3 regions of the Vibrio echinoideorum genome follow, and region 3 is predicted to be linked to each of the others. Evidence: predicted binding sites of a transcription regulator. Region 3 holds the regulator's gene; each other region holds the start of a gene.
What was found. Region 3 encodes PurR, which represses purine synthesis genes. Its sites were predicted from a motif close to TNANGNAAACGTTTNCNTNA; they were not measured.
Positions count from the first base shown of each region.

Region 1: purM (phosphoribosylformylglycinamidine cyclo-ligase) is a predicted target of PurR. The motif match lies at 4,317-4,336, and genes of this name have one in related genera.
Region 2: metK (methionine adenosyltransferase) is a predicted target of PurR. The motif match lies at 5,459-5,478, and genes of this name have one in related genera.

Region 1 is NZ_AP025483.1:853,042-861,030, reverse strand. It holds gene wrbA (NAD(P)H:quinone oxidoreductase) at 1-90, shown strand, start outside; gene OCV36_RS04035 (DUF2069 domain-containing protein) at 87-524, shown strand; gene OCV36_RS04030 (DUF2066 domain-containing protein) at 654-1,940, opposite strand; gene OCV36_RS04025 (uracil-xanthine permease family protein) at 2,219-3,457, shown strand; gene upp (uracil phosphoribosyltransferase) at 3,604-4,230, opposite strand; gene purM (phosphoribosylformylglycinamidine cyclo-ligase) at 4,400-5,440, shown strand; gene purN (phosphoribosylglycinamide formyltransferase) at 5,573-6,247, shown strand; gene OCV36_RS04005 (class II glutamine amidotransferase) at 6,396-7,241, opposite strand; gene lpcA (D-sedoheptulose 7-phosphate isomerase) at 7,304-7,882, opposite strand.
Region 2 is NZ_AP025483.1:475,250-483,238, forward strand. It holds gene gshB (glutathione synthase) at 1-637, opposite strand, end outside; gene rsmE (16S rRNA (uracil(1498)-N(3))-methyltransferase) at 647-1,378, opposite strand; gene OCV36_RS02340 (endonuclease) at 1,539-2,270, opposite strand; gene OCV36_RS02345 (SprT family zinc-dependent metalloprotease) at 2,368-2,868, opposite strand; gene OCV36_RS02350 (DUF2189 domain-containing protein) at 2,948-3,745, opposite strand; gene metK (methionine adenosyltransferase) at 4,115-5,269, opposite strand; gene tkt (transketolase) at 5,659-7,653, shown strand; gene epd (erythrose-4-phosphate dehydrogenase) at 7,868-7,989, shown strand, end outside.
Region 3 is NZ_AP025483.1:1,182,855-1,190,843, reverse strand. It holds gene torR (two-component system response regulator TorR) at 1-624, opposite strand, end outside; gene torD (molecular chaperone TorD) at 910-1,557, shown strand; gene purR (HTH-type transcriptional repressor PurR) at 1,874-2,878, shown strand; cyclic di-GMP riboswitch class I at 3,049-3,134, shown strand; gene OCV36_RS05485 (TfoX/Sxy family DNA transformation protein) at 3,262-3,852, shown strand; gene OCV36_RS05480 (TVP38/TMEM64 family protein) at 3,983-4,663, shown strand; gene OCV36_RS05475 (putative signal transducing protein) at 4,676-4,993, shown strand; gene OCV36_RS05470 (alpha/beta fold hydrolase) at 5,153-5,950, opposite strand; gene glgA (glycogen synthase GlgA) at 6,223-7,677, opposite strand; gene glgC (glucose-1-phosphate adenylyltransferase) at 7,667-7,989, opposite strand, start outside.

The DNA of each region.
Region 1 (7,989 bases), 330 kb from region 3:
TCATTAAGCAAAGAAGAAATTGAGTTGGCGCAAAACCTAGGTAAACGGCTAGCGCGCATCGCTATAAACCAGAAAGGAATCTCTCAATGATGTATATGCCAGAGAAGGCGATGTCTCCCAAAACTAAGCTGTTTCGCTACCTTGCATTGGCGGGCAACTTGTTGCTTTTACTGTGGGTGGTTGCTTGGCAGATGACACTTTCGCCGCACCCTCATCTAAGTAATGTAACGCTTGCGATTGCTTGGGCTGTTCCTCTTTTATTGCCATTACCGGGGATTTTAGCGGGCAAACCCTATACGCATGCTTGGGCAAACTTCGTCTTAATGCTCTATTTCCTGCACGCCTTAACTATCTTGTATGTAGACGGTGGCGAACGCCTTCTGGCGGCAGTAGAACTGCTACTAACAACACTAGGCTTCGCAGGTAATATTTTATTTACCCGCTTTCGTGCCAAAGAGTTGGGTATCAAGCTTAAGCGCCTTTCTGAAGTAGAAAGGAAAGAGAAAGCTAAGTTCGAACAGTAACCTAGATTAGGTTGTCCTGAGCTAGTACCAATAGAAAATAGTGACAATAAACAAAAAGCCCTGCGAGATTACTCTAGCAGGGCTTTTTTTCATAAATTCATTTCAATCGGTCATGTCAGAAGACAATCACTAGCGAACCCATTCGTATACTAAGCTTGGCTTAGCATGCACTGGTGCAGTAGCTGTTAGTTCTACAGCGTCAGATTCTTCTAGCGTTACGTCAGACGTGTTCGTTAGCTCAACATCCGCTTCAGTTGATAACTCGCTACCTTTGATGACTTGAATACTTGAGTCCGCTTCGTTAGCCGTCGCTTCTGCGTCATTGTTCACTGTCGCATCAGTAGCAGCTGCTGAATCATCGCCTACAGACATGGTGTTGTCTTGCGTTTCAAATTCAGGGCTCACTTCAGGTTCAATGTAAGACTCTTCAACCTTCGCTATTTGACGAATGCTTTCAACCTCTTGCTCAAACTCTTGTTGAGTCGACAATAAGTGAATTCGGAACGTAACTTCATTATTTTGAATCTTCAGAATATCTAAGCTTGCAACTGAATTTAGACGCTTAAGTGAATTCTCCAGTTTGAAGAAGTCCTGAGCGTTATTCAGGCTAATAAACTGCGTTAAAATAGACTCTGATGATTCACTGGCTACAGTGACAGCACTCTTACCTGCGTAGTAGTTACTGATTTGGTCAACTAACTTCTTAGAAGTCGTCGCGCTGTTACCCGATAAAGAACCACTTACTGGTGATGTTGGTGCACTCGTCAATTGACTTGGCTTTTGATCATACAAAGTCCAACGCAATCCTGAAGATTGAGCTTTTATCACCAATACGGCATCAACAGGGTAACGTTGACTCGCTTTGCTGATTGGCGTGACGAAGCTGCCCCACAAATCAGACGTCGCAATACCCGTAATATCGTCAAAATCCCCAACAGGTAGTGTCAGTGGTAAACCTCGCTCTTTTGCATTCGCTTGTAAGCCAGAAGCCAACTGAGAGTTAGAGTGTTCCCATACTATATTCTTGTCGTAGTTATCCTCTTCTACCAGCCAAACAAGAATGTTTGAACGAGTATCAGGCCAGTACGGTAATTGTGCTTGGGTCAATAGAGAACGGATTTGAGCACCGTTAAAACGCATGCGCAATGTTGCTTGGTCATTGCTTTCACCAAAACTCATTTGAGACATGTACTGCGAACTTTTACGCATCGCCTTTTGAATGGTTTCATTCGAAGCAACATCGGTTTGGCCAGTCGCTCGAATCAACACCTGTTCCATACCGGTATTTCTTGCCACTTGTTCTGGCTGTTTGTTTTCAGCGTTAATCGCAACTTCAGCACTAAAGATATCTACTTGAGTTAATGCATAACTCGGAGAGGCTAATAGTGCCATTAACAACAATGCTATGTAGCGCATACTGATCCTAATATTCAAATCTTGTGCCTAGATGATAAGCAACTATGGATTGTGGGGCAAGGTCGATAGCGCTCACTGTGTTTAATAACCACAAAATATCACCTAGCCATGATAATTCGTTCACTTCAAAACTGAATTTTTCTTGCTTTGAAAGAGATAAAACATCACTAAGATAAATAAATTTGATCTATTTGGTGTGGCAATCGATTGCTAAGTGATAGAATCCCGCGAATTTTATTTTTCACTTTTCATATAACGACCATTTTTAAGGACATAACATGAAGAATGCTCTGCAAGGTGCGCAAATGCTGTTTGTAGCTTTTGGTGCACTTGTATTAGTGCCGCTACTGACTGGGCTCGATCCCAACGTTGCACTCTTTGGCGCGGGTATCGGTACCCTTTTATTTCAACTTATTACACGCCGTTCAGTGCCAATCTTCTTAGCGTCTTCTTTTGCATTCATCGCGCCTATCATGTTTGGTATTCAAACTTGGGGTGTAGGTGCAACCATGGGCGGCCTAATGGCAGCAGGTGTTGTGTATGTGTTAATGGGTGTATTGATTAAAGTGCGTGGTGTAGCCTTCATCCATAAACTGCTTCCACCCGTCGTGGTTGGCCCTGTGATTATGGTGATCGGTTTAGGCCTTGCACCTGTTGCGGTAAACATGGCGCTAGGTAAAACTGGCGATGGTGCGGTTCAACTTATCGATGCAGACGCAGCGTTATGGATCTCGTCTATTTCATTACTAGTGACTATTGTCATCAGTGTATTCTCGAAAGGCTTCCTTAAACTATTACCAATCTTTGGTGGCATTGTAGCGGGTTATGTAACGAGCTTGGTATACGGCGTAGTTGATTTTACCCCCGTAGCTCAAGCAGCTTGGTTAGCACTACCAAACTTCACTGCACCAGAATTCAACATCAACGCTATCTTCTTTATGGTGTTTGTTGCAATTGCGCCAGCCGTTGAGCACGTGGGCGATATGCTTGCTATCTCTAACGTAACCGGTAAAGACTACCTTAAGAAACCAGGTTTACACCGCACTATTGCTGGCGACGGTGTAGCAACGATTGCAGCTTCTATGCTGGGTGCGCCACCCAATACAACTTACAGTGAAGTAACAGGTGCTGTAATGCTGACTAAAGCATTCAACCCTGTGATCATGACTTGGGCTGCGGTAACAGCCATTGTTTTAGCATTGGTTGGTAAGCTAGGCGCACTACTTCAAACGATCCCAGTTCCTGTAATGGGCGGTATCATGATTCTACTGTTTGGTTCAATCGCAACGGTAGGCTTAAACACGCTAATTCAGAATAAAGTTGACCTACACAAATCACGCAACCTTGTGATTGTGGGTATTACGTTGGTCTTCGGTATCGGCGGCATGGCATTTGGCATCGGCGACTTTAGCCTACAAGGCGTAAGCTTGTGCGGTATCGTAGCGATTCTACTTAACCTAGTCCTTCCTGAAGAATTAGGCGACAACACCGTAGTAGACAAAGCTCAAATCGATTAATTTATCGATAAGGCTGGATTCAAAAGAATCACAACCTAACAAGATCAAAAAAGGGAGAGCATCGAATGCTCTCCCTTTTATTTATACGGCTAATTAAGCAGGTAAAGTTTAAATCACTATTTAAATGAACTTAAACCGAAACCTAATTACTTAGTACCGAAGATCTTATCACCAGCATCGCCAAGACCAGGAACAATGTAGCCCTTGTCGTTTAGCTTCTCATCGATTGCAGCCGTGTATAGCTCAACGTCTGGGTGCGCTTTTTCTAGAGCAGCAATACCTTCAGGCGCAGCAACAAGCACAAGAATCTTAAAGTGCTTACAACCTTTCTCTTTCATAAGATCGATAGTAGCAATCATAGAACCACCCGTCGCAAGCATTGGGTCTACAACGAGAGCAATACGCTCGTCGATGTTAGATGCAAGCTTGTTGAAGTATGGTACTGGTTCAAGCGTTTCTTCGTCACGGTAGATACCCACGACGCTGATACGCGCACTTGGGATGTGCTCTAGAACACCGTCCATCATGCCTAAACCAGCACGTAGAATTGGCACTACTGTTACTTTTTTACCCTTAATTTGGTCAACTTCTACTGGACCGTTCCAACCATTAATAGTTACACGCTCAGTTTCAAAGTCTGATGTCGCTTCGTATGTTAGAAGGCTACCCACTTCTGTCGCTAGCTCACGAAAACGCTTAGTGCTAATGTCACCTTCACGCATCAGGCCAATTTTATGTTTTACTAGCGGGTGTTTCACTTCAACAACTTTCATTTCCAACTCCGGCAATATTTAAACAAACCTGTAGATTATACACGAACTGTGTGGTTATTTCAGAATCTTTATTCTAATAAAAAAAACCGCGCAAACGTTTGCTCTTGGTAATCAAGCCCTGTTAGAATAGCGCCGTTTTCACATCCAACTTAAGTTCGAGGACTATCCCGTGAGTGGTAATACTTCTTCTCTAAGCTACAAAGACGCTGGTGTTGATATCGACGCAGGTAATGCACTAGTAGACCGTATTAAAGGTGCAGTTAAACGCACTCGTCGCCCTGAAGTAATGGGCGGTATTGGTGGCTTTGGCGCCCTATGTGAACTTCCAACGAAATACAAAGAGCCAGTACTTGTTTCAGGTACTGATGGTGTTGGTACTAAACTTCGCCTTGCCTTGGATCTGAAAAAACACGACACCATTGGTATCGACCTAGTGGCAATGTGTGTGAACGACCTAATCGTTCAAGGTGGTGAGCCGTTATTCTTCCTAGACTACTACGCAACAGGTAAGCTAGATGTAGATACAGCTGCAGACGTTGTTTCGGGTATCGCTGAAGGTTGTGTTCAAGCTGGTTGTGCACTAATCGGTGGCGAAACGGCTGAAATGCCAGGCATGTACGAAGGCGACGACTACGATGTTGCTGGCTTCTGTGTTGGTGTTGTAGAAAAAGCTGACATTATTGATGGTACTAAAGTAGCAGCAGGTAACGCACTTATCGCTGTTGGCTCAAGTGGTCCACACTCAAATGGTTATTCTCTCATTCGTAAGGTACTCGAAGTTTCTGGTGCCGATAAGAGTGAAGAGCTAGAAGGTCGCACTATCGGTGAACACCTACTAGAACCAACTAAGATTTACATAAAGTCAGCACTTAAGATGATCGCTGAGCATGATATTCATGCTATTTCGCACATCACAGGTGGTGGTTTCTGGGAAAACATCCCACGCGTACTTCCTGAAGGCACTAAAGCAGTGATTGATGGCAAGAGCTGGGAATGGCCTGCTATCTTCAGCTGGCTACAAGAGAAAGGCAACGTGGAAACATTTGAAATGTACCGCACTTTCAACTGTGGTGTTGGCCTAGTTGTTGCTCTACCTAAAGATCAAGCAGATGCTGCTGTTGAACTACTGAAAGCTGAAGGCGAAAATGCTTGGGTTATCGGTGAGATCGCAAACGCTGAAGCAGGTGAAGAGCAAGTAGAAATCAAATAAGTGATACGCTCACTGACTTAGTTAATAAATGAGGACCTATTGGTCCTCATTTTGCTATTTAGCCCGCAGAAAACCTTAGTTTATGTAGGTAAATTGTAAACTCTCTCGTTAATCAACCGCATGACCCACTCTATGAAAAACAATCAATCGAAGAAAATCAGTCAATCTAAGAAAAACATCGTTGTGTTAGTTTCAGGAAGCGGAAGCAACTTACAGGCAATTTTAGATGCTTGCGATAACAGTATGATTGATGCTTCTGTTAACGCTGTCTTCTCAAACAAAGCGGATGCTTTTGGTCTAGAGAGAGCAAAATTAGCCGGTGTTGACGCTCACTCGGTGAATCCCAAAGAATTTAACTCGCGTGAAGAGTTTGATCATGAATTGATGCTTCAGATCGATACTTACCAACCAGACCTGATTGTACTCGCTGGCTATATGCGAATTCTGAGTTCAGAGTTTGTTCGTCATTACGCGGGAAAAATGGTCAACATCCATCCTTCGTTGTTACCTAAATACCCAGGTCTGCACACTCACCAACGTGCTATTGACGCGCAAGATGAAGAACACGGAACCAGTGTTCACTTTGTTACCGAAGAACTCGATGGCGGCCCTGTGATCTTGCAAGCTAAGGTACCTGTATTTGAAGGGGATGATGCCGATATACTAGCAAGCCGAGTTCTCACCCAAGAACACTATATTTACCCTATGGTCTGCAAGTGGTTCGCTGAAAATCGTCTATCAATGGTCAACGGGCAAGCGATCTTAGATGATAAGATATTAGGTAAGCACGGTTACGCAGAGGAATAGATCTTCAGACCGTTCTCGCTAAACAGATCGCTGAAAAACAAGTCGTCAAACACAAAATCAGAAAACAAAAAGGCCGCTAACTGACTTAGTATCAGTACAGTAAGCGGCCTTTCGTTTGTCCGGTTCAAAATAGTATTATTTGGTCGCTTTAGCTCAAAGCCTCTGTCGGCGCCTGACTTGCGACCTTTTTCGGTGCGTAAGCGACATCTTCCAGCTCTTGATGGTTATTGCCAATCAACTCACCAAAATGAAACAGCGCGTATTCGCCCGGCTTCATTCTAAACCACTCTTCATTGCATGTTAGAGGTTGAGTTGCCACTACCGTAACCACATCATTGGGCGTTGTTTCTTCTTGGAAGTTAATCTCAACGTCTTCATCAATTAAGCTCGCATTCCCAAAAGGAGCGCGTCTTGTTATCCAATACAAGTGGTTAGTACAGTAAGTCATCACATACTCACCATCACTCAACAACATGTTGAAGACACCTTTTTCTCGTAGCTGGTCACAACATTCCGCAACATAGCGAAACATCCCTTCCATGTCTTGAGGCGGCTCAGGAAAACGGTCTTCGAGCTGCTTCACTAACCAACAGAACGATAACTCGCTGTCTGTTTCTCCTACGGGTCTAAAACGTCCACTGTGTAGGTCATCGTAATCCGTCAATTGGCCGTTATGAGCGAAAGTCCAATATCGCCCCCAGAGTTCACGCGTAAAAGGGTGGGTATTTTCTAGATTAACGCCACCACGGTTAGCTTGGCGGATATGACTGACAACAGCTTGGCTTTTAATTGGGTAGTTTTGAACCAACTCGGCAATCTTTGATTCACAGCTAGGGTTAGGATCTTTGAATGTTCGAAAGCCCTTCCCTTCATAAAAGGTAATTCCCCATCCATCACGATGCGGACCGGTATTCCCTCCACGCTGCATCAGGCCGGTGAAACTAAAACAAATATCAGTTGGCACATTCGCGCTCATACCAAGCAATTCACACATGGTTTAATCTACTCCCTATTAAAACCCATGGAGCCTAATCAAGGCTCCAAATATCTGTAAAACTATTCTTCCATCTCTTTTTCAACAAGCTGAATCACAATATGAATGATCTTAATGTGAACCTCTTGAATACGGTCAGCGTAACCAAAGTGAGGCACTCGAATTTCGATATCAGCACAACCTGCCATTTTACCGCCATCTTTGCCGGTCAATGCAATGGTCTTCATGCCTTTTGCTTGAGCTGCTTCAATCGCTTTTAGAATATTGCCAGAGTTGCCAGAAGTCGACAGACCAAACAACACATCGCCCTTGCGACCCACGGCTTCTACATAACGAGAAAATACGTGATCATAACCAAAATCATTACTCACACAAGATAAGTGGCTAGGGTCTGAAATCGCAATACCAGCATAACCTGGGCGATTTTCTCGGTAACGGCCAGTAAGCTCTTCCGCAAAATGCATCGCATCACAGTGCGAACCACCGTTACCACAAGAAAGCACTTTGCCTTCTTGTTTAAATGAGTCAGCAATCATTTTTGCCGCAGCTTCGATCTGAGCGATGTTATGGTCATCGCTCAAAAACTTGTTAAGAACGTCAGCAGCTTCGTTCAATTCACTTTTGATTAGGTCTTGGTACATAAGGCTTATCTCTTATATTTTTTACGCAACTTAAAGTACGTGAAATGAGAACTGAGGTTTCCCCCCTCTTTTACCTGAGTTTACCCACAAACATGAAATAGTGTCGA
Region 2 (7,989 bases), 710 kb from region 3:
CAAGAATACGTTTGTCACCGTTGCTGATGTCAGGAACAAAGGTTTGTGCCATTGCGTAGTTTTGACCGTGGTTAGTCAAAGTTTCAATGATGACTGATACGTTTGGATCGCCTTCCTTCACGCGGAAGATAGAAGCACCGCCCATACCATCAAGAGGTTTGAGGATTATATCCCCATGCTTTTCACGGAACGCTTTAATCTTTTCCGCTTTACGAGTTACGATTGTTGTCGGCGTGAGTTCTGGGAACCAGGCCGTGAATAGTTTCTCGTTACAGTCACGTAGGCTTTGAGGTTTGTTAACGATCAATGCTCCGTTCTCTTCAGCACGCTCAAGAATGTAAGTCGCGTAAATGTATTCAGTATCAAACGGAGGATCTTTACGCATCAGTACCGCATCTAAATCAGATAGTGCAATAGTCTGTTCTGATTTGAACTCGTACCAACCGTTTGGGTCTTCTTTTAATTCAACAACCTTAGTGTCAGCAATGGCTACGCCTTGATCTAAATGTAGATCATCCATTTCCATGTAATGGATTTCGTAGCCACGACTTTGAGCTTCAAGCATCATGGCAAAGCTAGAGTCTTTTTTGATGTTAATGGATGAAATTGGATCCATTACGATGCCAAGTTTGATCATTTTTTTCTCCTAGCCTAGATCGCCAAAACGGACTTGTAAGGCAGTAATTGCGGTTAGAGCTGCTGTCTCGGTACGAAGTACACGTGGACCGAGTAACGTCTCTTCAAATTTGTATTGTTCTGTCATGCCGATCTCTTCAGCTGACAACCCACCTTCAGGACCGATCAATAGGCGCACCTTACTGATCGGCTCTGGAAGGGTATTAATTGAGTATTTTGCACGAGGATGCAGGTTTAGCTTTAATGCTTCACTGGGTTCGCTGCACCACTCTTCAAGTTGCATGATTGGGCGAATAACTGGAACCGTATTACGGCCAGACTGCTCACATGCCGCGATAGCAATCTTTTGCCACTGTGCGAGCTTTTTCTCGAAACGTTTAGTATCAAGCTTAACGCCACAGCGCTCTGAAATCAGAGGAGTAATGGTGTTCACACCAAGCTCTACCGATTTTTGAATTGTGAATTCCATTTTATCGCCACGTGAAATCACTTGGCCTAAATGTAAGTCTAACGGTGATTCGCTGCTGCGCTCCACGCGTTCAGTAATATCAACGGTCACATTCTTCTTTGATACTTCTGCAATGGTTGCTGGAAATTCAGCGCCGCTGCCATCAAATAGAAGTACTTCTTGGCCTTCTTTCATGCGAAGGACACGACCAACATGACCCGCGGCATCTTCGCCTAAAGCGAGGGAACCTAACTGATGAATGCGTTCTGGGTGATGGATACGAGGAATTCTCATGCTGGTAAACCTATAAATATGTTCATTTGGGTATTTTTATCTCTGCCTAACATGGATGCTTTTAACTGAAAAAACAAGGGTAGAGCAAGAGTTTCAAGGGCAATTCTGAAACTCCTGTTTGAGATGGAGGCAATTGGAGATGTTGCTTGCCTGAGTTGTGCTATTTACAAGCAGGGAAAACAAATGGGTTGTGATTACCTTGAATCGCATAGATTCGTTGATCACGGGTACATTCCCACTTGTCGACAGGGAATTGTTTGTTCCACGCCATCATCAGGTTGGTTTGTTGCTTAGATAGCTTGAAACCATATTCTTGGCTCATATAAAGGTAAGTACGCGCGATAGAACCTTTTGCTCTGTCGGGTGGCATCACTTTACGTTGTTTGAAGTTGACCTGCATTTCACACTGACCATAGCTCACGCCATCCATTCCATTCCATTGACTGAAATTGTAGTTCGAGCGGTCGCCGTTTACTTCTCCAATCGCAGGCGTCAGGTTATGAAGATCCGCTTCCATTGACTTAAATATCTTGTCATTTCGAGTGCAATTTTTACGTCCGCCATCTTGCCAGCACTGACGCTGGTGGCCAAATTGCCAAGCTGGGACGACATGTTCCCACTCAATACGGGAAGCTCGCTTTTGTTGTTTTCTCACTTGATAACCACAGCCGTTCAGATCTGGGATACCTTTCTTTTTGTCTTTCCAAGTGATGTCACAGCCACAATAAAATGAAGTAGGGTGATCGAGATAAATCTTTACTGCTTCCTTTTTTGCTTTCGAGAATGAACTAGGCGGGGCGGCGAAAACACTTTGGGTTACCAGTAGGCCAAATACTATTGATAAGTAAAAAGACACCAGTAGGCCAAATGATTTTGGAGTGGTTTTTTGCATAGAAAAAGACTGATAAAAGTATGATGAATACCAGTCTAGCACTCAAATGTTAGTTCTCTCTATTACATTTACTCGAGGTATCTTGTGATCTTAATGCTTAGCTTAATTGAAGGCCGGTAAACGCTAAGGTTTGTTGGCATTGTTGGCAACGATAAGTCGATTGGTTGCGGATAACTTTGTTGTGTCGTCTTATCGACAGAGGATAAGTCGTGCAATCACAACGGTACTCAAAAGTTTTTCCCTGCACTGAGGTGATTTCCAAGCTGTGGGTCGTTTTGGCAGGTACGTTAAATACCTTCTCCATTACGTATTTCCATTCATTGCCATGAGGCCTAACTCGTCCGAATACCTGGTGTGTGATCAGGTGCGCGAGCTCATGAGGCACGACTTCGTTAATAAAGGCGTCTTCATTTTCGTTGAATAACACTTGGTTGAGTTTTATCTCGTTTAACTGAAGGTAGGCTTTTCCTGCCGCTTTACCTCTTAACTTGTAAGTGATGGTCGGGCATGGGAATTCGCGTGAGAAATGTTGGTTAGCGACGATTAAGCACTCTGCTAATTTCTTGTTTGCTCGGTGTTGTTGCGGGGTGTATGACAAGCGAGTTCACTCCAGATAAAAGGCCTCAGCATTTACGCTAAGGCCTCATAATAACATTGCTCGTCGAACTCTCTACGATTTAAACGTGATGTTTCTTCTTGATGATTTCATGATAAGCGTGCCAAGTCCCATACCCGAGTAACGGCATAGTCACGATCATACCGATGCCGTAGGTAGCAAAGCCCACCAGAATACCAGCACAAATAATACTCGCCCATACGACCATTGCGGGGATGTTCGATTTCACGGCATTAAAGCTAGTGAAAATCGCACTCATCACGTCAACACGTCTCTCCATCATTAATGGAATTGAAAAGGCCGAGATACTGAATATTAAGCTGGCGATGACCAAGCCAATCACTGAACCTGTAATCAGGAAGGGAGCAAACTCAGTTAATGGCGCACCTTGGACCGATGGGTACAGCGCGTGTAGTAATGCGGCTATTCGCATCCAGAAAATCATTGCGACCATTAAGACAATTGCAAAGGCCCATTGGTGAGTTGAGTTTCGTGTAATAGCTCTCATTGAGTGCAACAGGCTAGCATTGTGTCCTTTTTCTCTTTCCCAGCTTGCGTCATACAAGCCTAGAGCAAGAAACGGCCCAATCAACATGTATACGATTAAGCTTGGCATCACGACTAAGTGCGTCCCTTGCCATTGGACAAGTTGAACAATCGCGATGGCCGCTGCCATAAAGCATAGTCCGTAGAATGCACTAATTAAAGGCATTTTGACTAAGTCATGCAGGGCTAGAGACAGCCAATGAAAGGGTGCCGAAATACTAATTTGGTTACAAGGGATGGTTCGAGCGTAATCTTGATCGCTGACCTTGTCTTTTTTATCGTTCAGTTCCGATGGGTGCACGGTACGAGGCATATATCCCCCTAGTTAAATAACGTCCTAGTTATAATTCCATAAAGCTCAGTGGTGTGGTTTACATGAGAGTTATGGTGTAGAGCTAAATCGCTCGAATCGTCCTAGTTATTGCTCTAGCGTTCACTTAACTATTGATATAAGGCTTAACTACATTGGGGCTAAATGTGAGCTTGATCCTCTAGGAGTTACCTTAACTATTGTCAGTAGTGTTGGAAAACACAAATTATCGAACGCTTTTTATACTTTGTGGTTAACGGTAAAGAAGACTGGTAGAGGGTGTTGTGGGGTGAAGAGGGTAGGTAAGTACATAAAAATAAAGCCCTTACTTAAGAAGCAAGGGCTTTAAAGAAACAAATTACAGTGGCTAAATTATTTTAGGCCAGCGAAGTCTGCAAGGATTGCTGCTTTGTCTGTCGCTTCCCAAGGGAATTCTTCACGACCGAAGTGACCGTATGCTGCAGTCTGCTTGTAGATAGGCTGAAGAAGGTTCAGCATTTCTTGAAGACCGTATGGACGTAGGTCGAAGTGTTGACGAACCGCTTCAATGATGATTTCGTGAGCTACTTTCTCAGTACCAAACGTTTCAACCATGATAGATGTTGGATCCGCAACACCGATAGCGTAAGACAGTTGAATCTCACAGCGATCAGCCATGCCAGCAGCAACGATGTTTTTCGCAACATAACGAGCTGCGTAAGCTGCAGAACGGTCAACTTTTGATGGATCTTTACCTGAGAACGCACCGCCACCGTGGCGAGCTGCGCCGCCGTAGGTATCAACGATGATCTTACGACCAGTTAGACCACAGTCACCCATTGGGCCACCGATTACGAAACGGCCTGTTGGGTTGATGAAGAAGTTAGTGTCTTTGTTGATCCACTCAGCAGGAAGTACTGGCTTGATGATCTCTTCCATTACCGCTTCACGTAGGTCTGGCGTTGTTACTGAATCACAGTGTTGAGTCGAAAGAACAACAGCGTCGATACCAACAATCTTACCTTGGTCGTACTGGAACGTTACTTGAGACTTCGCATCTGGGCGAAGGAAATCAAGCTTACCGCTCTTACGTACTTCAGCTTGCTTTTTAACAAGAAGGTGAGAGTAAGTAATTGGAGCTGGCATTAGGATAGGTGTTTCGTTAGTTGCGTAACCAAACATGATACCTTGGTCGCCTGCGCCTTGATCTTTAGGGTCTGCTTTATCAACACCTTGGTTGATATCTGGAGACTGCTTACCAATGGTGTTTAGTACAGCACAAGAGTTAGCGTCAAAGCCCATGTCAGAATGAACGTAACCAATTTCACGTACTGTTTCACGAGTGATTTCTTCGATATCAACCCATGCAGACGTTGTTACTTCACCGCCAACCATAACCATACCGGTCTTAACGTAAGTCTCACAAGCAACACGTGCTTTTGGATCTTGTTCCAAGATGGCATCAAGAACAGCATCAGAGATTTGGTCTGCAATTTTATCTGGATGGCCTTCTGAAACAGATTCAGAAGTGAATAGGTGCTTAGCCATGAGAGCTCCACTTTTAGTTTTTGGGTGCAAATAGTTTTTAGTTGCAAATAGTTAAATGCAAATAATTTTAGGCGTCGCAAGCTAGGAAGCGCCGCCATTAAATACAGTATATTTTGTAGGTGTTTCTACATCTAGACGGCTATTCTAAATTCCAGCGGTCGAATTACAAGCTCTTTTTTATGATATGTCATAACTAAACGTTTGCGTGTCGGTTGAGATCAGCTGTTACCAAGTGACGTAAATGTTCGAAAATTGCGAAAAATGACCGTTAAAATGCCAGTAAAACGTTTGCAGTCACTAAAGTCGTTTGAGAGAATACCCGCGCTAATAAAAATGAAAACTTTAGCATCAATCTCTTTTTTAAATCGCTTATGTACTCAGGAGCAGACATGCCTTCTCGTAAAGATCTAGCCAATGCAATTCGCGCACTTAGCATGGATGGCGTTCAACAAGCAAATTCAGGCCACCCTGGCGCACCTATGGGTATGGCTGACATCGCTGAAGTTCTTTGGCGTGGTCACTTGAACCACAACCCATCAAACCCAGAGTGGGCTGACCGCGACCGTTTTATCCTGTCTAACGGCCATGGTTCAATGTTGATTTACTCTCTGCTTCATCTTGCAGGTTACGAGCTTTCAATTGAAGACCTTAAGAATTTCCGTCAACTGCACTCTAAGACTCCTGGTCACCCAGAGTACGGTTACGCTCCTGGTATCGAAACGACTACTGGTCCTCTAGGTCAAGGCATTACCAACGCTGTTGGTATGGCGATGGCTGAGAAAGCACTTGCGGCACAGTTCAACAAAGAAGGCCACGACATCGTAGACCACTACACTTATGCATTCATGGGTGATGGCTGTCTGATGGAAGGTATCTCTCACGAAGCATGTTCTCTAGCCGGTACGCTAGGTCTTGGTAAGCTAGTTGCTTTCTGGGATGACAACGGTATCTCTATCGATGGCGAAGTTGAAGGTTGGTTCTCTGACGATACACCTAAGCGTTTTGAAGCTTACGGCTGGCACGTAATCCCGGCCGTTGATGGTCACGACTCTGATGCTATCAACGCGGCTATCGAAGCAGCTAAAGCGGATCCTCGTCCAACACTTATCTGTACTAAAACTATTATCGGTTTTGGTTCTCCAAACAAAGCGGGTACGCACGATTGTCACGGTGCTCCACTAGGTGCTGATGAAATCACAGCAACTAAAGCAGCGCTAGGTTGGGAACACGGTCCTTTCGAAATCCCAGCGGATATCGCAGCTGAGTGGAATGCGAAAGAAGCAGGCGCAGCGAAAGAAGCAGCGTGGAATGCTAAGTTTGACGCATACGCAGCTGCTCACCCAGAGCTAGCAACAGAATTCAAACGTCGTACTAACGGCGAGCTACCCGCTGAGTGGGAAGAGAAAGCATCGGCAATCATTGCTGATCTTCAAGCTAACCCAGCAAACATCGCATCACGTAAAGCATCTCAAAATGCACTAGAAGCGTTCGGTGCTATGCTACCTGAATTTATGGGCGGCTCTGCTGACCTTGCGCCTTCTAACCTGACTATGTGGTCTGGTTCTAAGTCGCTAACCGCTGAAGACTTCTCTGGTAACTACATCCACTACGGTGTACGTGAATTCGGCATGACGGCGATCATGAACGGTATGGCTCTGCACGGCGGTTTCGTACCGTACGGCGCAACGTTCCTAATGTTCATGGAATACGCTCGTAACGCTATGCGCATGGCGGCTCTGATGAAAATTCAGAACATCCAAGTTTACACTCACGATTCTATTGGTCTTGGCGAAGATGGTCCAACTCACCAACCGGTTGAGCAGATTGCTTCTCTACGTCTGACTCCAAACATGAGCACATGGCGTCCATGTGACCAAGTTGAGTCTGCAGTTGCTTGGAAACTGGCAATTGAACGTAAAGATGGCCCTTCTTCGCTTATCTTCTCTCGCCAAAACCTAGCACAACAACCTCGTGACGCAGAGCAAGTGGCTAACATCGCTAAGGGTGGCTACATCCTGAAAGATTGTGAAGGCAAGCCAGAGCTTATCCTTATCGCGACTGGTTCTGAAGTTGAACTAGCCGTTAGCGCTGCGGTTGAACTAACAGCTGAAGGCAAGAAAGTACGCGTAGTATCTATGCCTGCAACAGACGCTTTCGATAAGCAAGACGCTGAATACCGTGAGTCTGTACTTCCAGCTGACGTAACAGCACGTATTGCTGTAGAAGCTGGCATCGCTGACTTCTGGTACAAGTACGTTGGCTTCGGTGGCAAGATCATCGGTATGACAACGTTCGGCGAATCTGCACCAGCAGGCGAGCTATTCAAGATGTTCGGTTTCACTACTGAAAATGTAGTAAACACTGCAAAAGAGCTTCTTGCTTAATCATTGATTGCTAGCCTTGTGCTAACAATGAAATGAATGAAAAAACCGAGCTCTAAGCTCGGTTTTTTGTATCTGGGATTTGTTTTCACTTAGACTAATACCTACAAGCAACAGATCAATCTGTCATAAGTAAGCTGAATTATTCAAGTAATGCCTTTTAGGTAGGATTCAGTTATCATCTGTTGCACGAAATTTTGGTTAGATGTACGGAACTATGCTAAAAGTCGCGATAAACGGATTTGGAAGAATAGGGCGCAATGTATTGCGCGCTATCTATGAAAGTGGCAAAAGCCAACAAATCAAAGTAGTAGCTGTCAATGAGCTTGCTCAGCCTGA
Region 3 (7,989 bases):
ACGAATGAGGACGTCGATCGTACGATCATTCGGCGCATCAACTCGGTGGCTAATCATATTCAAAATACGCTCACGACTTAATACTTTATTAGGGTAAGAAGAGAGTGCTACTAGCAACTCATACTCAGCCTTAGTCAGTTTAACCGGCTCGCCATTTTTGCTTAGCGCACGGCGAGGAATATCAAACGTCCATTCACCAAAACGAACAACAGACTCATCTTCTGTTTGTTCTACCGTTCCCGCCGCGGTTTTGCGAGCGGCAGCAATACGCCAAAGTAAGTTTTTAACTCGAACCAACAACTCGCGAAGTTCGAATGGTTTAGTAACATAATCATCTGCGCCCATTTCTAGGCCAACGATTTTGTCGATGCTATCCGTGCGTCCAGTAACTAAAATAATTCCAATGTCTGATTGACTGCGTAATTCGCGAGTTAGCATCAATCCATCTTCGCCTGGTAAGTTGATGTCCAGCATAATGAGATCAACGTTGTTTTCTTCCAACACCTTTCTCATTTGAGCGCCGCTTTCCGCTTCGCTCACTGTGTAACCTTCGTTCTGGAAATATCCAACCAGTTTACTGCGGGTTACCACATCATCTTCTACGACTAATACGTGATAGCTCATCTACACCACTTTTCTTATTTAATAGTTTCAGTGACTATTCTATTCATAACTAGTAACAATTCTAGTGGTACTGAAGATAAAAGCCAGAAACATGGATTTTTTTTGATACAAGACAATCTTAAACCTTGCTATTTATCGTCCATCGCAATTCAATATAGGCATTACTACTAACGAGTAACTTTGCGTTTCGCAAATAACCTTGTTATTCAGCCTTGGTGTGCTTATGCCCTAGTGACTTCAAGATGCTTATAAGTAACACCACAAGACTAAATCAGGATCTATGAAATGAAAGATACGAAAGCGTTCAACGAACAAAGAGCAGAAATATACTGGTGGCTATCAAGCTTATTTGCCAAAGAGCTAACTCAAGAAGAACTCGATCACTACCATTCTGTTGAAATTCGTTCTTTCCTTACTGGTTTAGGCGAAAATGAAACTCTGAAGCCTTCAATTGATAAGCTTGTAGACGCACTAAATCGTTTACAAACACGTGAAGATGCCCAACTGGAACTGTCTGCTGATTTCTGCGATCTTTTCTTAAAGACAGATAAACATGGTGCTCTGCCTTACGCTTCAATGTATATCGGCGAAACGGGTCTATTGAACGACAAGCCAGCTAAAGATATGGAAGACATCATGGCTAAGCACAACCTGGTCGTGAACAAAGATTTAAAAGAGCCCGCAGACCACATAGCTATCGAACTCGATTTCCTTGGCAACTTAATCATCCGTTCTAACGAAACTGAGCTTGAAGAAGAGTTAGAGAAATCGTTCGCCGTTCAACAACAGTTTGTCGAACAACAACTCCTTACTTGGGTGCCAAAGTTCAATGTGAAATGTCATGATGTTGACCAGTTTGGTTTCTACGCTTCCGTCTCGTCTTTGTTACTCGCATTTTGCAATTTAGACATTCAATATTTGGCGGGTGAATAAGCTAAGTGGATATCTAAGTAAATAAATTCAATAGAATGTGACAATTCACCCGGATTTCTGGGTGAATTTTATTGCGAGTCATTTCTAGTCAGTCTAAAATTGTGACCGCAAACGATAAAATATGAAACATTCACGAAATGCTATGCTTATTTAAGTTCAGAGCATTTCGGTGTTAAGACAGGCCGCTCAATAGCGGTTTTTTGTTTTTTAGCACTTTAGTACCCAAAGAGCCCTACAAATTTAAGCTCTTAGTTAAGTAGCTTAACGGCTACTTTATTCCGTACTTTGGGAAAGTAGCTTCTAATAGGATAAAACCATGGCCACTATTAAAGATGTCGCTCGCTTAGCAGGCGTATCAACAACCACCGTTTCTCACGTAATCAACAAAACACGTTTTGTTGCAGAAGCGACTCAAGAAAAAGTAAACAAAGCCGTAGACGAACTAAACTACGCGCCGAGTGCTGTTGCTCGTAGCTTAAAATGTAATACAACGCGCACTATCGGCATGCTAGTGACTCAATCAACCAACCTATTCTTCTCTGAAGTTATCGATGGTGTTGAGAGTTACTGTTACCGTCAAGGTTACACTTTGATCTTGTGTAACACTGGCGGTATCTATGAGAAGCAGCGCGACTACATTCGAATGCTTGCAGAGAAACGTGTAGATGGCATCTTGGTTATGTGTTCAGACCTAACTGAAGAATTAAGAGAGATGTTAGACCGTCACGCTGATATCCCTAAAGTTGTCATGGATTGGGGCCCTGAGACCTCTCAAGCCGATAAGATCATTGATAACTCTGAAGAAGGTGGCTATCTGGCAACCAAGTACCTTATTGAACGCGGTCATTCTAAGATTGCTTGCTTAAGTGGCCACTTAGACAAAGCAGCATGTGTAGAACGTATTGCAGGTTACAAACGTGCGTTGGGTGAAGCCAAAATAGCTACTGATGAGCGTCTAATCATTGAAGGCAACTTTGAGTGTGATACCGCTGTGATTGCTGCTGATCAAATTATTAAAATGGAAGATCGCCCTACAGCCGTATTCTGTTTTAACGACACCATGGCACTTGGCCTAATGAGTCGCTTACAACAACAAGGTATTCGTATCCCTGAAGATATTTCAGTGATTGGTTACGATAACATCGAGTTAGCTGAGTACTTCTCTCCACCATTGACCACGGTTCACCAACCGAAGCGTCGTGTTGGTAAGAATGCATTCGAAATTTTGTTAGAACGCATCAAAGACAAAGACCATGAAAAACGTGTATTCGAAATGCACCCCGAAATTGTTGAGCGAAGCACAGTTAAAACGTTAAATTAATTGATAAATTCAGTTTAGTTTAATCAAGCGCACCTTTAGGTGCGCTTTTTTTATCAACAACATCAATGAACCTGGTATCATACTGGAAAGATCATTAATTGAAGCGATATCACATTTTGAAATAACAAGTGTGAGCCTCATTCAACAAAAACTTTATTCTATTTAATCAGTCACGCACAGGGCAAACCACTCGAAAGAGTGAGACGCAAAGCTTCCGGCCTAAACCACTCGTTGGTATGGTAGCGGGGTTACCGATGGCAAAATGCAGTAGTTATTAATAATTTAGTAATTTACGGCTTATTGACAATTTAGTTGCAACATTTTGCTAATCTCTCGGACCTGCTTATTTGGTGGCGTAGTTCAAATACACCGAGATAAATAACATGGATAAACCGATACTAAAGGACTCGATGAAGTTATTTGAGTCCCTAGGAAAAATAAAATCACGCTCAATGTTTGGTGGCTTCGGTCTTTTTGCTGATGACACGATGTTTGCTCTGGTTGTAAATGACCAGTTGCACATACGAGCGGACAAATGCACAACAAAGCAATTCGAACAACAAGGGTTTCAACCTTACGTTTACAAGAAACGTGGTTTCCCCGTTGTTACTAAATATTTCGCTTTGCCTGAGGGCCTATGGCAGGATCAAGAGAAAATCTTAGAGCTTGCTACTACGTCTTTGGGTTTTGCTAAAGACGAAAAAGCTGAACAGTCTTCTGCTAAGCCAACTCGATTAAAAGACCTTCCTAACCTTCGACTCGCGACTGAGCGTATGTTGAAAAAGGCTGGGATAGATTCCGTAGAACGTTTATATGAATCTGGCTCTGTAAACGCGTTTAACGCCATCAAGGAATCTCATGCGTCCTCTGTTAGTATCGAGCTACTTTGGGCACTAGAAGGGGCTATCAATGGTACACATTGGTCTGTCATACCACAGCAGCGTCGTGAAGAGCTTATCAGTCGCGTCAATTAACATTGTCAATTCAAACGATACATAACTAAGCCGCATTTTTGCGGCTTTTTTTATATCTGCTGAAAGTTAATCTATGCTTTACCTGTCTATCTATACTAATGGTATGCATTGAAAATTTGAGGAAGTATCAATGAGTAAGAAAATGATATTGGGTATTGTATTGGTCGTGACGATCATCTTGTTGGGCGTAAACTTCGGCCAATACCTCACACTTGAGAATGCAAAGGCTCAACAAGCCGTTTTAAATAAGTACATTGATAGCAACTTCATCGCTGCGGCTGCTATTTATTTCTCAGCTTACGTAATGATTACCGCTTTCTCGATTCCAGGCGCAGCTGTTGTGACACTCTTGGGTGCCGCGCTCTTTGGTTTTTGGAATAGTTTGCTTTTGGTGTCATTCGCCAGCGCCATCGGTGCAACTATTGCCTTTTTAAGTAGCCGCTACCTATTGCGCGACTGGATTCAAACCAAGTTTGGCGATAAGTTGGCAACCATAAATAAAGGTGTTGAAAAAGACGGGGCATTTTATTTATTTTCCCTACGTTTGATTCCTGTATTCCCATTTTTTCTCATCAACCTTTTGATGGGTTTAACACCGATGTCGATTAGCCGATATTACATTACGAGCCAAATAGGGATGCTGCCAGGTACTGCTGTTTTCTTGAATGCAGGTACTCAGCTTGCAGAAATTGATTCACTTTCAGGTATCGTTTCCCCTTCCGTTTTACTTTCATTTGCCTTGCTAGGTATATTCCCAATTATTGCCAAGTGGTTGATGAACAAATTCCGTTCAACACCAGTCGTAGAATAAGGCGCTATCACAATGAAAATCTTTAGCGCATCAAATCCGACAGAAGCCCACATCATATGTGGGTTATTAGAAAGCGAGAATATTGCGTGTGAGGTCCGTGGAGAGGGTTTATTTGGCTTGAAAGGAGAAATCCCCTTCACAGAAGACACTGACCCTTACGTCTGGCTGTACGAGCCAGAATTGGCAAACAAAGCACGCACAGTTGTTAATGAATACCAAAAACAACAAGATTCCATTATCTATGAAGAATGGCTCTGTGGAGAATGCCACGAGGTAAACGAAGCCCAATTCGGTTCTTGCTGGCAGTGCGGTGCTGCCTCTCCTGAATAGAAGAGATTAAATAAAAGCTCAAATCAACTGGATCAGACACCTCCTCCAAACAAAAAATGGGAAGCTAAAATTAGCTTCCCATTTTTTTGGTAATCATGTTCTGTGGCAATAAAACTGAGATTTAATCATCAGCTATTAGCAACAAAATTTATCTCTCGGTCATTGAATTTGCTTTTGAATAAAGGCTATCGAACGTTGGTTAAACTCTTCAGGATTTTCCACGTTACATACGTGACCGCAATTGGCAATTTCTACCAGTTCACTCGACTCATGTGCTTCGACCATTTCTTTTACAGGCTTAATGAACATGTAGTCACGCTCTCCCATCAAGTACAGAGTCGGTATTGGTAGCTCTCTATCTTTAAAGTATTTCATCAATGGGTTTACATCTGCCGTTAAGATAAACCAGCGCTTGAACTCTTTCTGGCACAGTTTTTTGGCTTCACGTATAAACAGGTGACGAGACTCTTTTTGGCTTTTTTGCGGCATAACAACATAAGCAAAAAGGCTGTATAACCACATATAAGGGATTATGTGCTTACTCAAGTTACCCAGTTTTATTAACACTTGAGAGCGAGTGTTGAGCTTAGTGACAGCGCCGCCTAATACCATAGATCGTACACGCCCCGCCGCCAACTCTGCAACGTTACGTACAATAATCGTCCCTAAAGACATGCCGACGAAGTGCGCCGAACGAATTTTTAGGTGATCTAAAACTTTAAGAATATCGAGCGTTACCGATTTGAAAGTATAACGATTCGAGATCAGACCTTTAAGTATGTTATCTGACTTTCCATGCCCTCTTAAATCAATGAGAAGCAAATTGAAATGTTGTTTATACGCTTTGATCTGCTTGAACCAGATAGAGGAACTTCCTCCTGCGCCATGCACAAACACAACCCACTCGTCGCTCGTAGGGTGAGTAAATGTTTTATGAAATAATAAACTCTCAGACATACCTATCGCTTTAATTATTGAAATGGAGCTAGGCCTCATCACAAGGCGATGACTAAGGATATCACGCAATTAAGAACTTTAAGTGATAATAGTGTCAAACCTAACATTAGTCATGTGAATACCTACCCTCATTTTCTACCTGACTAAAATGAGTTTGCAAGTTTTGTCTTCGCAAACGTGATGTGAACAGACCAGAAAACAAAAAGGCACCCTAATATAAGAGCGCCTTCGAATGTTAATTATCGTTGTTGTTCATCAACACAATCGAGAAACTAAAATGCCGTGTGGTACATCGTTAGATACTCTTTGGCCGCGTCTTCCCAACTAAAATCTTGCTGCATCGCATAAAGCTGAACACGCTTAATTTCAGATGGATTTTGTGCATAAAGCAACAATGAACGATGCAAGACAGCCAGTAACGCTTGTGGTGTCGGCTCTTCAAAAGCAAAACCAGTCGCTACCTCAGGATCTTGATCATAATCATTCACACTGTCTTTTAAGCCGCCCACAGAACGAACTATCGGTAAAGTACCGTAGGCCATGCTGTAGATTTGGTTTAAGCCGCAAGGTTCGAACTCAGAAGGCATTAAGAAAAAATCAGAACCCGCTTCAACCAAGTGTGCCAACTCGTTGTTGTACGCTTCGACAAAAGAGAACTTGTCTGAATGAAGTGCCGTTAACTCTTTCAGTTGACTCGCCAAAACCGGATCGCCAGTACCGACAATCACAATCTGAAGATCGTTTTTCAAGAACTGTTCGATGATAGGCAGTAAGTAATGAACACCTTTTTGATTCGTTAGACGACAAACCATGCCATAGACCGCACAATCGTTCAGCGGAAGACCAACATCTTGTTGCAGTTTTTGCTTACAAGCTGACTTACCACGAACCATGCTGTGTTTGGTTGCTTTATATTTTCGAGGAAGAGACGCATCTGTTTCTGGATTCCAAGCACCATAATCACAACCGTTAAGAATACCAAATAGGTCAGCCGACCGGTGTTGAAATTCAGCGGACATTCCGTGGCTACCGAGTTCAGTTTTCAGCTCGTTGGCATATGTTGGGCTTACAGCATTTACTTTATCTGCACACAACACACCCGCTTTTAGCATGGTGACGTGAGTATCACTCACTGCAGCTTCAGGTACGTTGTAGTTGTGCATTTCTGGCAGACACTGCAGTTCATCATAAGAGAACACGCCTTTGAAAACCGCATTGTGAATAGAGATGACACTGCGTGTATGTTCAAAGAAATCGTGCTGTTGATAACGAGACTTAAGCAAGAAAGGTACGAAGCCGGTATGCCAGTCGTTCGCGTGAATGATATCCGGTTGGAAACCAAGCTTTGGTAACATATCCAAACAAGCTGCGCTAAAAAATGAAAAGCGCTCGCCGTTATCGGCGTAGGCTTGATTATTTTCTGCGTACATTTCTGGACGGTCGAAATACTGAGCACATTCAATACCAAAAACTTGAACGCCTTCCACACTCAACTTCTTAACTTGGTAAGCGGTATGAGGCCAATGATCGAGCTCCGTCGATAAAATGACGTCTGCCGAATCAATATTTGGAATGTTTCTATACGCGGGGATGGTCACTCGAACGTCCTGCTCGAGTGTTTGTAACGCTTTCGGCAGTGCCTTGGCTACATCAGCCAAGCCACCACTTTTAATCAAGCCTTCAACTTCAGACGCTACAAAAAGTACCGAGAGAGTCTTAGTAACCAACTCGCGCTCCTTTAGAAATAACAACTATACCATCGTCAGATACGTGGTAATGCTTCTTGTCTTCTGTCAGGTTTACACCAATTTGAGTGCCTGGTGCGATGTCTGCATCTTTATCAATGATAACGCGACGAAGTATACAACCCTCGCCCACCTTCACATCACCTAATAAAATACTCTCACTAATATCACATGCTGATGCGATATTACTGCGGAAGCCTAGTACACTCTTTTCAATACGCGAACCACGTACATAACTACCGCTACACACAAGGCTATCAATGATCTGAATTCGACCATTAGCCGAGTCAGTAA